4 regions of the Desulfosporosinus sp. genome follow, and region 2 is predicted to be linked to each of the others. Evidence: riboswitches for the same ligand, from Rfam matches in the RefSeq annotation. Region 2 holds a riboswitch; each other region holds the start of a gene.
The links. A riboswitch is a leader RNA that binds a small molecule or an ion and turns the genes downstream of it on or off. The one in region 2 is predicted to bind cobalamin.
Positions count from the first base shown of each region.

Region 1: linked by a shared signal. The riboswitch ahead of grdA (glycine/sarcosine/betaine reductase complex selenoprotein A) and the one ahead of HGJ98_RS18075 (energy-coupling factor ABC transporter permease) in region 2 are both predicted to bind cobalamin.
Region 3: linked by a shared signal. The riboswitch ahead of cobT (nicotinate-nucleotide--dimethylbenzimidazole phosphoribosyltransferase) and the one ahead of HGJ98_RS18075 (energy-coupling factor ABC transporter permease) in region 2 are both predicted to bind cobalamin.
Region 4: linked by a shared signal. The riboswitch ahead of HGJ98_RS01800 (alpha-ribazole kinase) and the one ahead of HGJ98_RS18075 (energy-coupling factor ABC transporter permease) in region 2 are both predicted to bind cobalamin.

Region 1 is NZ_JABZFS010000059.1:38,812-42,022, forward strand. Features, by position in the region: gene HGJ98_RS12595 (4Fe-4S dicluster domain-containing protein) at 159-1,223, shown strand; cobalamin riboswitch at 1,314-1,507, shown strand; gene grdA (glycine/sarcosine/betaine reductase complex selenoprotein A) at 1,596-2,066, shown strand; gene grdC (glycine/sarcosine/betaine reductase complex component C subunit beta) at 2,063-3,211, shown strand, end outside.
Region 2 is NZ_JABZFS010000076.1:267,970-271,180, reverse strand. Features, by position in the region: gene cbiQ (cobalt ECF transporter T component CbiQ) at 1-177, opposite strand, end outside; gene HGJ98_RS18080 (energy-coupling factor ABC transporter substrate-binding protein) at 174-470, opposite strand; gene HGJ98_RS18075 (energy-coupling factor ABC transporter permease) at 467-1,249, opposite strand; cobalamin riboswitch at 1,583-1,766, opposite strand; gene HGJ98_RS18070 (ribonuclease J) at 1,827-3,211, opposite strand, start outside.
Region 3 is NZ_JABZFS010000092.1:28,015-31,225, reverse strand. Features, by position in the region: gene cobU (bifunctional adenosylcobinamide kinase/adenosylcobinamide-phosphate guanylyltransferase) at 1-17, opposite strand, end outside; gene cobT (nicotinate-nucleotide--dimethylbenzimidazole phosphoribosyltransferase) at 99-1,178, opposite strand; cobalamin riboswitch at 1,287-1,470, opposite strand; gene HGJ98_RS22250 (ParM/StbA family protein) at 1,691-2,800, shown strand; gene HGJ98_RS22245 (hypothetical protein) at 2,827-3,211, shown strand, end outside.
Region 4 is NZ_JABZFS010000010.1:23,763-26,973, reverse strand. Features, by position in the region: gene HGJ98_RS01805 (trimethylamine methyltransferase family protein) at 1-1,017, shown strand, start outside; cobalamin riboswitch at 1,128-1,301, shown strand; gene HGJ98_RS01800 (alpha-ribazole kinase) at 1,461-2,234, shown strand; gene HGJ98_RS01795 (ECF transporter S component) at 2,247-2,762, shown strand; gene HGJ98_RS01790 (ABC transporter ATP-binding protein) at 2,780-3,211, shown strand, end outside.

The DNA.
Region 1 (3,211 bases), on a different contig from region 2:
ATTTCTTTTAAATACAACTTATAGCGCAGGCCAAGTAATCAGCCTGTGCTTTTGTTTTTTATCACAGTAGACTTGATGTAGTTTCACTTCGACGTCGACGCTCCTGAACAGACCTTGAGTTGGGAAAATATAAGGGTTTGCACAAAAGAGGTGTCTTAATGATTTATAATTGTCAAATTGTATATAATCACGATTGTTGTCTCAATACCAAAAAAGCATTTGTAAATCTTTGTCGGTTATGTATCGACTCCTGTCCTCATCATGCCATTTCCGTATACCGTGAACTTGATGCTAAACGCTGTACAGAATGTGGGATATGCATAGCTGTTTGTCCTAGCGGCGGATTTTTTTATCGCAACTCCGATAAGCTGTACGAGTATATTAAACGTTCAGAGAATGTTGTTTTAAATTGCCCACAAGCAATCCCAGCGGGCCATGAAATTCCTTGTCTAGGGATCTTCGACAGGGATTTATGGCTGAGTCTCATGTTGTATGCTCGGGAGAAGGAATTAATAATATACACCGGAGTGTGCGCAAATTGTGCGGATAAAAAAGCTTGTGAAACGAGTGTGCAGATTTTTAAAGAAGTTCATAATACATGGAAAGATCATCCACCAATAAGGATTAGAGTTGCATCTGATGATGGGAACTGTGAATCGGCCATGAGGGATACGATGTCAGTACAAGACCAGATCGAGAAAAAGGGATGGCGAGACATCGGTCGTGAGAAATTGGAAGCAATGTTACCGGGTATCACTTCCAACGAAAGGTATCTTATTCCGAAGACACGGCAGTTCTTGGGAGAAACCTGGAAGTCCCAAAAATCCGGGACTGAGGTACTCCCAATACCGGCATTAACTGTAAGCGAAAGTTGTACAAATTGCGGTGAATGTGAAGGGATATGTCCGCAAGGAGCTTTAACGAAAAAAGAAACTAAGGAACAGTTGACATTGATTTATGAACCAATAAAATGCGCTCGCTGTCAAAGGTGTATCAGTATATGCCGCTCTAAAGCTTTAAGTATGGAGATAAAGTCCTTATCTTATCGATTACTAGCAGGTAAAGTTCTTTTGCACCAAGGAAAACGACGGTTTTGTTCTTGGTGTGGCAAGCAAGTGTTTGATGACTTAGAGCCTGCAATGTGTATAGCTTGTGCGACAAGTAATTTTAATAGCAAGAACGCTTATGAAAATGGTGGGCGTTTCACAGCTGGAAAATCGTGATATTACACAGTTTCGGGAAGACAGCTGCCTGCGGGAATATAATTTCCAAAAACCTATTGAAAACCTATTCAGATTATTATAAACTTTATCCAAATATAATTTTAGTAAGGTGCCCATAAGGGGAGAATAGGGAATCCGAAAATAGTCTTATTTAGGCTATAAACGGAGCGGACCCACCACTGTAATCGGCGAGCTATTAAGTGCCACTGGCATAAGCTGGGAAGGCCTTGTGATTTAGCAATGACCCGTTAGCCAGGAGACCTGCCTTATTATTGTGTCGGGGATGAAGGTAAAGTCCTATGATCAAATCTAATTTGATCATAGGACTATTTTAATTTTACCAACGCACTAAGTTTAAAGGAGTAATGTTTTATGTTAAAAGGAAAAAAAGTTGTCGTTATTGGCGACAGGGATGGGATTCCGGCTCAATCTTTAGAGGAATGTGTCATTAGCGCTGGCGGGGAAGTTATTTATGCGATGACACATTGTTACGTTTGAACATCGGCTGGAGCAATGGATCAAGAAAATCAGGTTCAAATACAAGAACTTGCTCAGAAATACGGCTGTGAGGAACTTATTGCTGTACTCGGCAGTGCGGATCCTGAAATGGCAGTCATCGCAGCTGAATCGGTGGCAGGCGGTAACCTTATGTTTATTGATCCGATTCCAACAGCCCAGTTAGGGCTTAAAGCTTATCATATCGTCGAACTCAAAGAACTCATTGATCATCAAGTCTATTTACGACATATGGAAATGATGGAAATGATCCTTGATATTTCAAGAATTATTGAAGAGGTCTCAATCGTACGTAAACGATTTTTTCCATGGGAAGTGAGCGAATGAAGTATCCAGTCATCAAAGGGACGAGCTATACGTTAATTCAGACACCGGGACTTCTTCTTCAGCAAGCAACCTTAAAGGGTTCACAGCTAAGTCATTCGATCAAGGATCAATTACGAAGCTTTGATAGTGTAGTCCGTTATCCACCGAATCAAGCGTTTATCGGAAATCTTTTACCTGAGGATTTATTAAATATTCCCCGACCCTGGTATAATAATGCTTTGTCCGAAGGAAAGCGCCAAGGGAAGTTAGGTGAAATTTTTCCCGAGGACGAGTTTCTAGGCGTGCTAAATGCGGTTGATGTTTACGGACTCGTGTGCCTGGAAGCAGGATTCAAGCAGTCCATCTTACAAAAACTACGTTATCATCCTGCTTTATGTATGCTTAAAGGAATAAAAACGGCTCAGAATGATTCGTTCTCTAATGAAGAAGTTCATAAAATGATTGAAACACGTGAAGCCCTGCCGCTGATCTTTGGAGGACAAATTATCGGGTGTGTCCGGAAGGCCACCGTGTCGGATTCTACTCTAACTGCATCCAGGGTATTGGAAAACCTGACGGCAAAGGCTTCCGCTGTAGCAGCTCTTCAACTTCTCCTTTCGAAGACCGGGCTTAAGCCACAGGATGTAGACTATATTATCGAAGCTTCCGAAGAAGCCTGTGGAGACAATCGACAGAAGGGAGGCGGAAGTTTTGCCAAGTCTATCGCCGAAGCCTGTTCCTGTTCCAATGCTAGTGGAGCCGATACGCGTGCATTTTGTGCTGCTCCAGTGCATGCCTTGATGCAAGCTGCAGCATTAGTTCAGTCGGGTATCTTTACAAATGTAATTGTAGTAGCTGGAGGGTGCAGCGCAAAACTGGGGCTCAATGCGGAGATTCACCTTGAACACAATATGCCCGTCTTGGAAGACATACTGGGAGCATTTGCATTTCATATCAGTAAAGATGATGGGATAAATCCTATCATACGTACTGATCTGATTGGTAGAATGAACGTTGGCTGCGGTGACTCGCCTCAACAGGTTTATCATTCTCTTATCGCTGAACCTTTAACAAAGGGTGGATATAGAATTGTAGATATGGATCGTTATGCGGCAGAACTTGTGAATCCGGAAATTATCGAACCAACGGGGTGTGGTGATATAGCC
Region 2 (3,211 bases):
TGGAATCCCCGCTTTAACAATAATTCCTCCTGCCATTAATGCTAATATGACCAGAGGGGTAAGGATTGTTGGAGATGTTATACAAATGACCATGGTCATTATTGCAAATAGACTTTTTTCCGAGGGGTGAACTGTTTTTAACTGATTATTATATGCGTAAGAATCGATAGCTATCACGTTTGATCCCTCTTGCCCATACTATTTTTACCTTTTTTAAACCCAATATAATAAAAGACAAACCCACTTCCGAGAGCAGCCTGTAATGCAAACAAAAAAGATTCAACCTCTCCGCTTGGGGGTTCCCAGAATGACTCAAACCAAGGCGAGTAATTAGAGTTGAGGGTGCTGATCATCTCTGATGCTTGAGTATCAGCACCACTAAATTCAGCACCACGCGCAATATAAAGCGGCGCAAAAGCCAGTAGAACAACGAAAAATAAAAGTATCATATTTTTAGTCAACGGTTTCATGCTTTTATTCCCCCTTTTACGGTAGATATAGCCTTTCCTGTAAAGGCAGTTAAAACCTGCAACTCTTTTTGACTATAGGTATTGAGAATATTAAATACCATGACAGTAAGCAAACCTTCGCTGATAGCTAAAGGAAGCTGAGTGAAGGCAAAAACACCCAAGAATTTAAGTATTGATGCCAGTACCCCGCCCGTAGCTGGGAAAGCTAAACCTAATTGAATAGAGGTTGTAACATAGGTCATTACATTTCCTAAAGTAGCAGCAGTAAAAATTGAAAGCCATTGGGGAGCTCCCAATTTCTTTAGGCCTCTATAAGTACCGTAAGCAACGAAAGGACCAACCACCCCCATAGAAAACGTATTTGCGCCAAGGGTTGTTATCCCACCATGAGCCAGCAAAAGAGCTTGAAACGTTAACACAATCATCCCTAATACGGTCATAGCTGTAGGACCAAACAAGATAGAACCCAGGCCGACTCCAGTCGGATGAGAAGAACTACCGGTTACTGAAGGAATCTTTAAGGCGGATAGCACAAAGGCAAACGCCCCAGCCAGGCCAAGTAACATCTTTAGATTAGGATAGAGCGCAATGGTCCTTTTGATTGATCGTACTCCAGCAATAACAAAAGGGATCATAGCAACCCACCAAAAAGCTGCCCAGTTGAAGGGTAAAAAGCCCTCCATAATATGCATGGCATAAGCATCCTTCGGAAAGATGATATAGATTGCCAGTACATAAACTAATAGTAACCCAAATGCTTTTATTCTATGAGAATTCATTTATGTAACAACTCCTTTCATAGCGACCCAACTCTTACACTTTGTCCTCTGATGTTGTAAACCTCAGACAATAAGTTAAATCTGATTAAAAAATAACGAGACAACCTCACATTACTCGACTTTAAAGACAGCAATGTACTGGTTGCCTCGAACTATACGGTCTCTTCCACTTTCAAGTAGCACTCGCATTTTGAAGCAGATCCCGCTTGCACAAGACTTCTACCCGCAGGTCGGTTTCCCTCAGGAAACCATTATGTAAACGATAAATAGTTAAAGCCCTCCATGAGATGGAGGGCTGAATTAACATATAAACCCTGCCACCCATCCATCGTGAGTTAAAGCATGCGAGCAGTCAGGTCTCCTGGCTTAGGTTCCTCGTTTATGCCTCCTTCCCAAGTTTCCTCAGTGGATATGGCAATAAACTCCCCATTTACAGTGGCGGGACCGCGCCGGATTCACACCGGCTTCCCTGTTTAATTTTTCTGAAAGAAAAATTAACTTGCTCGAACTATTCACTTTTTATAAATTTAACACGAAAACTCTCCCTAGTCAAGCAAGAGTTTTCTCAATTTGCTAACTATTCAACCTCTTGAATTATTGGCAGAATCACAGGTCTGCGCCGTGTTTTTTCGTAAAAGTGTTTACTTAAAACATCACGAATCTGGTTTTTTAAGACAGCCCATTCCGTAATCCGATTTTCTCGGCATCGTGCCATAGTCTGCCGAATTTTTTGTTTAGCTTCATCTAACATTGACTCCGATTCACGAACATATACAAAGCCCCGTGTTACAACATCCGGTCCTGCAACTATTCCACCACTTGAGCGGCTTATAGTCATTACGACGATTAGAATGCCATCTTGGGAGAGTTGTTTACGATCTCGTAAAACAATATTCCCGACATCACCAATCCCTAAGCCATCAATCAAGACCTTACCTGCCATAACCTTGTTGCCTAAAGCTGCACCATGACGAGTAAACTCAACGACTCCGCCATTTTCAGTAATAAAAATATTTTCTCTTGGGATTCCAAGCTGCTCAGCTAATTGAGCATGCTTGATCAACATGCGATACTCCCCATGGACTGGCATAAAATATTGCGGTCGGACCATACTTAACATTAACTTTTGCTCTTCTTGGCTCGCGTGGCCCGATACGTGCATTCCCTCTGCCGATTCATAGATTACGTTTGCTCCGAGCTTAAATAACTGATCCACGGTTTTTGCCACAGACTTTTCATTGCCTGGTATTGGGCTGGCTGAAATGATGACCGTATCCCCTGGTTGAATCGCTACATGTCGATGGTCATGGTTGGCCATTCGGGTCAAGGCGGACATCGGTTCACCTTGGCTTCCTGTTGTTAAAATACAAGCTTGATTTCCAGGCAAGCCGATGATTTCATCTATATCCATCAGGGTTCCCTCTGGAATATCTAGATATCCAAGTTCCTCGGCAATTCCTACGATGTTCACCATACTTCGTCCCACAACCGCTACCTTGCGGTTGGTATTAACGGCAGCAGTGATAGCCTGTTGGAGGCGATATACGTTGGATGCAAAGCTAGCGAGAATAACACGATCCTTAGCATTGCGAAATGCTTCATCAATCATCTCCCCAACATGGCTTTCTGACGGCGTAAATCCAGCTCTTTCCACATTCGTGCTATCAGATAGTAAACACAAAACTCCTTTGTCCCCAAGTTCTGAGAACTTGTGGATGTCGAGGATTTCGCCAGAAACAGGCGTATGATCCAGTTTAAAGTCCCCCGTCACAACGACCGTACCTAGCGGGGAATGGATAGCTATCGATACTGAGTCAGGTATACTGTGGTTGACACGAATAAATTCAATGCGAAAAACTCCGAGCTTAATAACATCGCGAGGTTGTACAACCGTTGATTGAATGTTATTTAAGTTATTTTCTTTCATCTTGGATTGTATGATTCCCAAGGTTAAACGTGTTC
Region 3 (3,211 bases), on a different contig from region 2:
AGTGTGAATTGTGACATAACGTTCTTCGACTCTCCTTGTGTAGTGAGTGAAATCGTTTCAACTAAAGGTAAAGGATGGCGTTGAACGAGCTCACTAAGTTATTCGGATTTTTCACTGACACCAGCATCAGCGAAAGTGGCCATTTCCTCAAGAATGTGCAGAGCGGATTCAACAATGTAAAAGGTTATGGCTGCTCCGGTTCCTTCGCCAAGTCGCATATCCAAGTTAAGTATAGGATCAAGACCTAAACCTGCTAGGGCATTGCGATGACCAATTTCGACGGAGCCATGAGAGGGAATCATATAGGCCACGCTTTTTGGGGCAAGTTTCGCTGCGATGAGTGCGCCGGCAGTTGAGATAAACCCATCAATCACAAAGGGAACATGACTGGCAGCAGCTTGGAGGATTGAACCGGCGATTGCTGCGATTTCGAGGCCTCCTACCTTGGCTAGAACATCTAGGGCGTCCGTCTTATCCGGCTGATTAACTTCAATGGCTTTTTCAATGGCACGGCGTTTTCTGATGACTCCTGCGTCATCAATTCCCGTTCCGCGTCCTACCACATCTTCAATAGCAGAATCTGTCAAGATAGAGACAATTGCAGAACTAGGAGTAGTATTACCGATACCAAGTTCACCTGTGGCAAAGAGGTTATATCCTTCGCGGATCTTTTCTTCAGCGACCTCCGCACCAACCAGTAGAGCTTCTAACGCTTCACGACGGGTCATAGCAGGGCCTTTAGTCATGTTCTTAGTTCCGTTGGCCACACGTTTGTGATTAATGTTTCCTTCTATGGGGAAGGCAATACCAACATCCGTTAAAAAAACCTCGGCCTTTGCTTGACGAGAAAGGACATTGATAGCGGCGCCGCCATTCATGATATTATACGCCATCTGAGGAGTTACTTCCTGGGGAAAGGCACTTACCCCTTCTTCGACGACCCCATGATCTCCTGCCATTAATAGGACGGCTTTCTTTTCAATTTTTGGCTTTGAGGTTCGTTGGATCCCGCCGAGCTGCTTAGCAAGATGTTCTAATTGACCTAAGCTTCCTTGAGGTTTAGTGAGAGAATCTAAGCGTACTTGGATCTGGGACATGGCTTCTTCGTCAAGATCTAAGATGTTTGAAGTAAGGTTTTGTAATTGAGCATAGAGTTGTTCTTCTGTTAAGTTTTTCATAGTGGTTCCTCCTCTTATAATAGCTTAATTTTAAAAATAAAAATCCCGACCACAAAAAAATCTGTGGTCGGGACTTTACCGTCATCACCGAATGCTCTCCAAACAGAGGAAAGACTTAACATCTTAGGCAGGTCTCCTGGCTATCGATTCATTGCATAAATCGTCACCTTCCCAGCACTAAGCCAGTGGTCACGAAGCTCCTCGAATACAGTGGTGGGTCCGCGTCGGTTTAGCTGCTGCTACCGAACTTCCCTATTCTCCCCAAAGGGGCACCTAAAATGAAGATATTTATTTGCTTTAGAATAACACAAGTTTTTTCGAATCTCAAGGAGTATTTGTGAGAATGTTAAGAGAATAGTTATTGTAATCGTTACAAGACATTTTTACAAGCGTGTTTCCTTCGTATATAATGGTAGCTATTAGTAGTATTCTATCCAATTTCTTCGAAGTTTAAGGTTTGATACTGAATGAGGTATAAGTTAATTTATGAGCTATGAATAGGGGGAACATGTGTGTTTGAGGGCGATATACTCGTAGCTGGAGCAGATCCAGGGTTTGGTGCAATAAAACTTGATACGGGAGATAAGAAGGTATTATTTCCAGCGGTAATTTGTAAGGGGAATGAACGGATTTTTTCAACCCTTGGCAATACTCTAATTCATAAAGGATCTGACATAGAAACTCAGATTGCATCTCTAGACGTATTGGTCAAAAATAACTCTACCGGCGTAGAGAAGCATTATTTTATGGGCAGCTTAGCTGAGAGCTTAAATCCAAATGAAGCTCATTATTGCTGGGATGAGGATAAATCCTCAGATGAAGAGGCTACAGCTTTACTGGTGGTTGCCTTAGCTCTCGCTCAACAAACGCCTAAAACTAATGTGTATCTTGGCACGGGTGTTCCAGTTAAGTATTTTGCCAGTTTGAAGGACAAGTATGAAGCAGAGTTAAAGGGATCTTTTTCAGTATCCTTTCGTTCCGGTCCCATGGAAGGAATGACTCGCCAGCTTAATATCCTACGTTCTCGAGTTCTTCCGCAAAGTTATGGTGTCTTTATTAAAGAAACCCTCAATGAATATGGAATTCCAACAAGCCCTAAGTTGTTTGGTGGGTATGTGGTGGTCATAGACCCGGGCTTCCGAACGACAGATATTGCGACGTTTTATGATGGTGTTATGCTTGATCCACCTAACTCCTTTAGTATCGAAAAAGGGTTAAAATGGGCGTATATCGGCGTGGCCGAAAAGCTGAAAGAATTGACAAGTAATCACGCCAATCCAATTGAAACAGATGATAAAGAACTAGATAAGATTTTTAGAGTTAATGGCGGGCTATATCCATGGAATAATGGTACCATTAACCTTAATCCAATTATGCAAAGTATGCTTACCCAACTAGGGACAGACATCACTCGTGAAGTAAAAAAGGCCCTAAAACCAATGCTTGGTAAGTTGCATACAGTGCTTGTTGCCGGAAAAGTCGGAGAAATGGTTTATGAGCACATTCAGATGGAAAACAAGATATTGATCGATGATCCACAGTTCGGAAATGCTATAGGATTTCGAATCATGGCTTCAACTCTGGTCAATAACATTACCAATAAGCCGAACACTTCAGCATGATAAGCGCTCAGCCTTTATTTATTCCGTTGTATTTTGATGAAACCGAGGCGGATCTTTGGCTGGCATTACAACGGGTTGAGCCGGAGAAAAGGAGTGCTTTGATTAAAGAGACTTTAAGACAGGCACTATTGGAAACTAATCCGGAAGAAGGTCTAAGGCTACCTCAGGATAAAGTGTCGGAGGTTAGTCCAGAGATCCAGGATGCCTGTAATTATCTTCAAAGTGAAACACAAGTTGAAGAAGTCCTTGAAACCATTGATACAGAGACAGAAACCTTTTCCTTAGACGATTTATTTACTCAGACGGACGCCCGCCAAGTTGATGGGGAACCAGTTCTTGTTCCAGAGTCCGAAAAGGTCCAATCAATAGGGGGGTTTGAGTATATGATGAAGTATATTATTGGAACGGAAG
Region 4 (3,211 bases), on a different contig from region 2:
GGTGTGCTTGTAGAGCCCAGTGATATTCCTGAGCAAGACAGGCATAACGTTATGTTGTATGCTTGCATGGTTAACTCGGATAAACCATTTATGGGCAGCGCGACTGGAGAGAAACATGCTAAAGATTCATTGAGGATGGCTGCAACGCTTTTTGAAAGTGATAACGGCATTCCGAAACAACCCGTTATGATAAGCCTGATTAACACAATCACTCCTCTGATGTTGGATGAACGAATGGTCGGGGCCCTGATAGCTTATGCAGAAGCGGGACAACCGGTAATTATTGCGTCCTTAGGCATGGCCGGAGCAACCTCACCGACTACTCTGGCGGGTACGCTGGCCTTGCAAAATGCTGAAGTACTCGCAGGAATTACCCTTGCTCAAACTATTCGTGAGGGAACTCCGGTGATTTATGGCTCAGCATCGTCAATTACAGAGATGCGAAACGGGTCTTTAAGTATCGGGGCGCCTGAGGGAGCCTGGATCATTGCTTCGGCAGTACAAATTGCCCACTCCTACGGTTTGCCCTGCAGAGCAGGAGGATGTGTGACCGACAGTAAAACATTAGATCTTCAAGCTTCCTATGAAAGTATGATGAACCTTCAGGTTGCAGGAATGGCCGGAGTGGACTTTGTTCTCCATGCAGCAGGTATCTTGGAATCTTATATGTCCGTCTCTCTGGAAAAATTTATTGTGGATGATGAAATTTGCAGTATAGTACGTCGTTTTCTGAGAGGAACTAAGATCGAGACTGAAGATTTAGCGGTACAACTGATTGATGAAGTGGGTCCGGGGGGCCAATATCTAACAGCAGACCATACGTATCAAAATTTCCGTACAGAGTTTTGGCCGCCGACCCTCTCGAATCGAGAGACTTATGATCAATGGAGATTAAACGGATCTTTGCCAATGATTAACCAAGCTGAAAAACGTGTCAATGAAATTATCGACAATTACGAGATCCCATATTTGGATAAGTCAATTGAGCTGAAACTAAAAGAAATGGCTGGAATTTAGGATTAGACAGCATCAAGATTACTGGTACAGACAATTTAGCTCCTATAAGACTGAGTGTCAAAAATAAAATCTTGTAATCTAATGCTTCTTGTATTAAACTACAATTAATTAAATATTGATTTGTTACTGGTGCCCTTTAGAGGGAGAATAGGGAACTGGGTGAGAATCCCAGACGGACCCACCACTGTAAAGAGGAGGCTTATGCACTGCCACTGGGAAACCGGGAAGGCGCATAAAGTTGATGAATCTAAGTCAGGAGACCTGCCTGTAACGTAAGTATGTCATGAATAAAGGTAAAGTTCATGGTCAATCCTCATTTTCAATCGCTAAATTGAACGTGTGGATTAGACTGTGAACTTTTTTGTGTATTTTTCGCAAAGTCCCTTAAGTTGAGCTGACAAGTTTATGAATATCCTATCAGGAAAGGAAAGGAGGTGAAATGATTGGGATATCTTGGTCGGGATGTTGAGGTTGTTTCGATAAATCCTGAACAATATCTGGTGGGTTCCTGTGATTCTTGTGGTGCCATTGGTATGAAGGATTTAGATGCTTATAAGATATCAGGGATTATTACTGGAAGGTTAACCACACGCGTGACTTTGATGGAAGTCCTTTCAACTGGAGCTGCAGTAAAGATGATGACAGTAGCAATTTCCAATGAGCCTCATCCGACAGCTGATAGGATTTTAGAGGGGGTAAAAGAAGAGTTAGACTCCGCGGGTTTGTCGGAGTTACCTATGGCCATCAGCACAGAAAAAAACATGATCACACAGCAGACAGGGCTTGGAATCAGTGTGGTTGGAGTAGTCGAGAAGAATCAGTTGCGCATAGGTACTGCTCAACCAGGTGATGACATCTTTTGTTTAGGACTTCCGAAGGTAGGTCCGGAAATCACGAATCCTGATGATCCTGAAATAGTACAAATTAACCATATCCAAAGCCTCTTGGGAATTTCAGGAGTCTTTGATATTATCCCTGTTGGCTCAAGAGGAATTCGTAGAGAAGCAGAACTACTTGCTGCCGGTGTAAACACCCGCTTACACATTGAACCTACTTGTTCTCTCGACTTGGATAAATCAGCTGGACCTTCTAGCTGTCTGATATTCTCTGTTAGGTCTTCGTTCCAGTCAGAGATTTCAGAGGGCGTCTTGAATCAGGTATTAACTAAATCTCCTCGATTGCCTTTAACTAAAGTCGGTAACTTATTCAAAATTTAAGGAGGAATCGTCATGAATACTATGGAAACAAAGACCCAGGACGTAAAACTCTCTGCTTGGAATGTCAAAAGACTATCGATTATGGCCATTTTTATTGCTTTAAGTGCTGTGGGAGCCCTCATTAAGATACCAAGTCCTGTAGGAACCATTGGTATGGATTCAGCGCCTGGATTTTTCAGTGCATTGGCCTTCGGCGGACTTACAGGTGCGGTCGTCATTGCCTTTGGACACTTGCTGACGGCTGCAGTTATCGGATTTCCTATGACGATTCCGATCCATTTGTATATTGCTCTACAAATGGCTTTATGGGCTATTGCTTATCGTTGGGTAAATGAGAAGCTCGGTTTGATCCCTGCAGTCATCGTTGGAATTATCCTTAATGGGGTCGCATCATCCTATGCCATGTTGCCAATGATGGGGATGGGTGGGGTTCTGGGATTAATGCCTTTTCTCGTCGTAGGAGCAGCTCTGAACGTTATCATTTCAGCAATAGCCTATAAAGCAATTAAGGGAAGTCGGCTTATTTAGTCAATGAGGTGAAAACCGTGAACGTGGAGATCCAAACAATGATCGAAATCGAGGAACTAACGTATTGTTATCCAAATTCAATAGATCCAAGTTTAAAAAACATAAGCTTAACCGTAGAAAAAGGAAAATTCATACTTATTATGGGATCAACGGGAGCGGGGAAGACGACCTTTAGCTTATGCCTTAATGGTCTCATTCCCCAACTTCTGGAGGGGAATCTAACTGGACAGGTAAGCGTAGCTGGTAAGAATGTAGGGAAAACCAAGGTACAGGTCCTGTCTAAGGTTCTTGGGCTGGTACAACAAGATCCAGAGACTCAAATTATCGGCCGAACGGTTGAGGAAGACACGGCATTTGGCCCTCGAAATTTCTTAATACCATTCGAGGAGATTAAACAGATAGTCAATCAAACCTTAGAAAAAGTCCGTCTTAAGGGATATAATCATCGT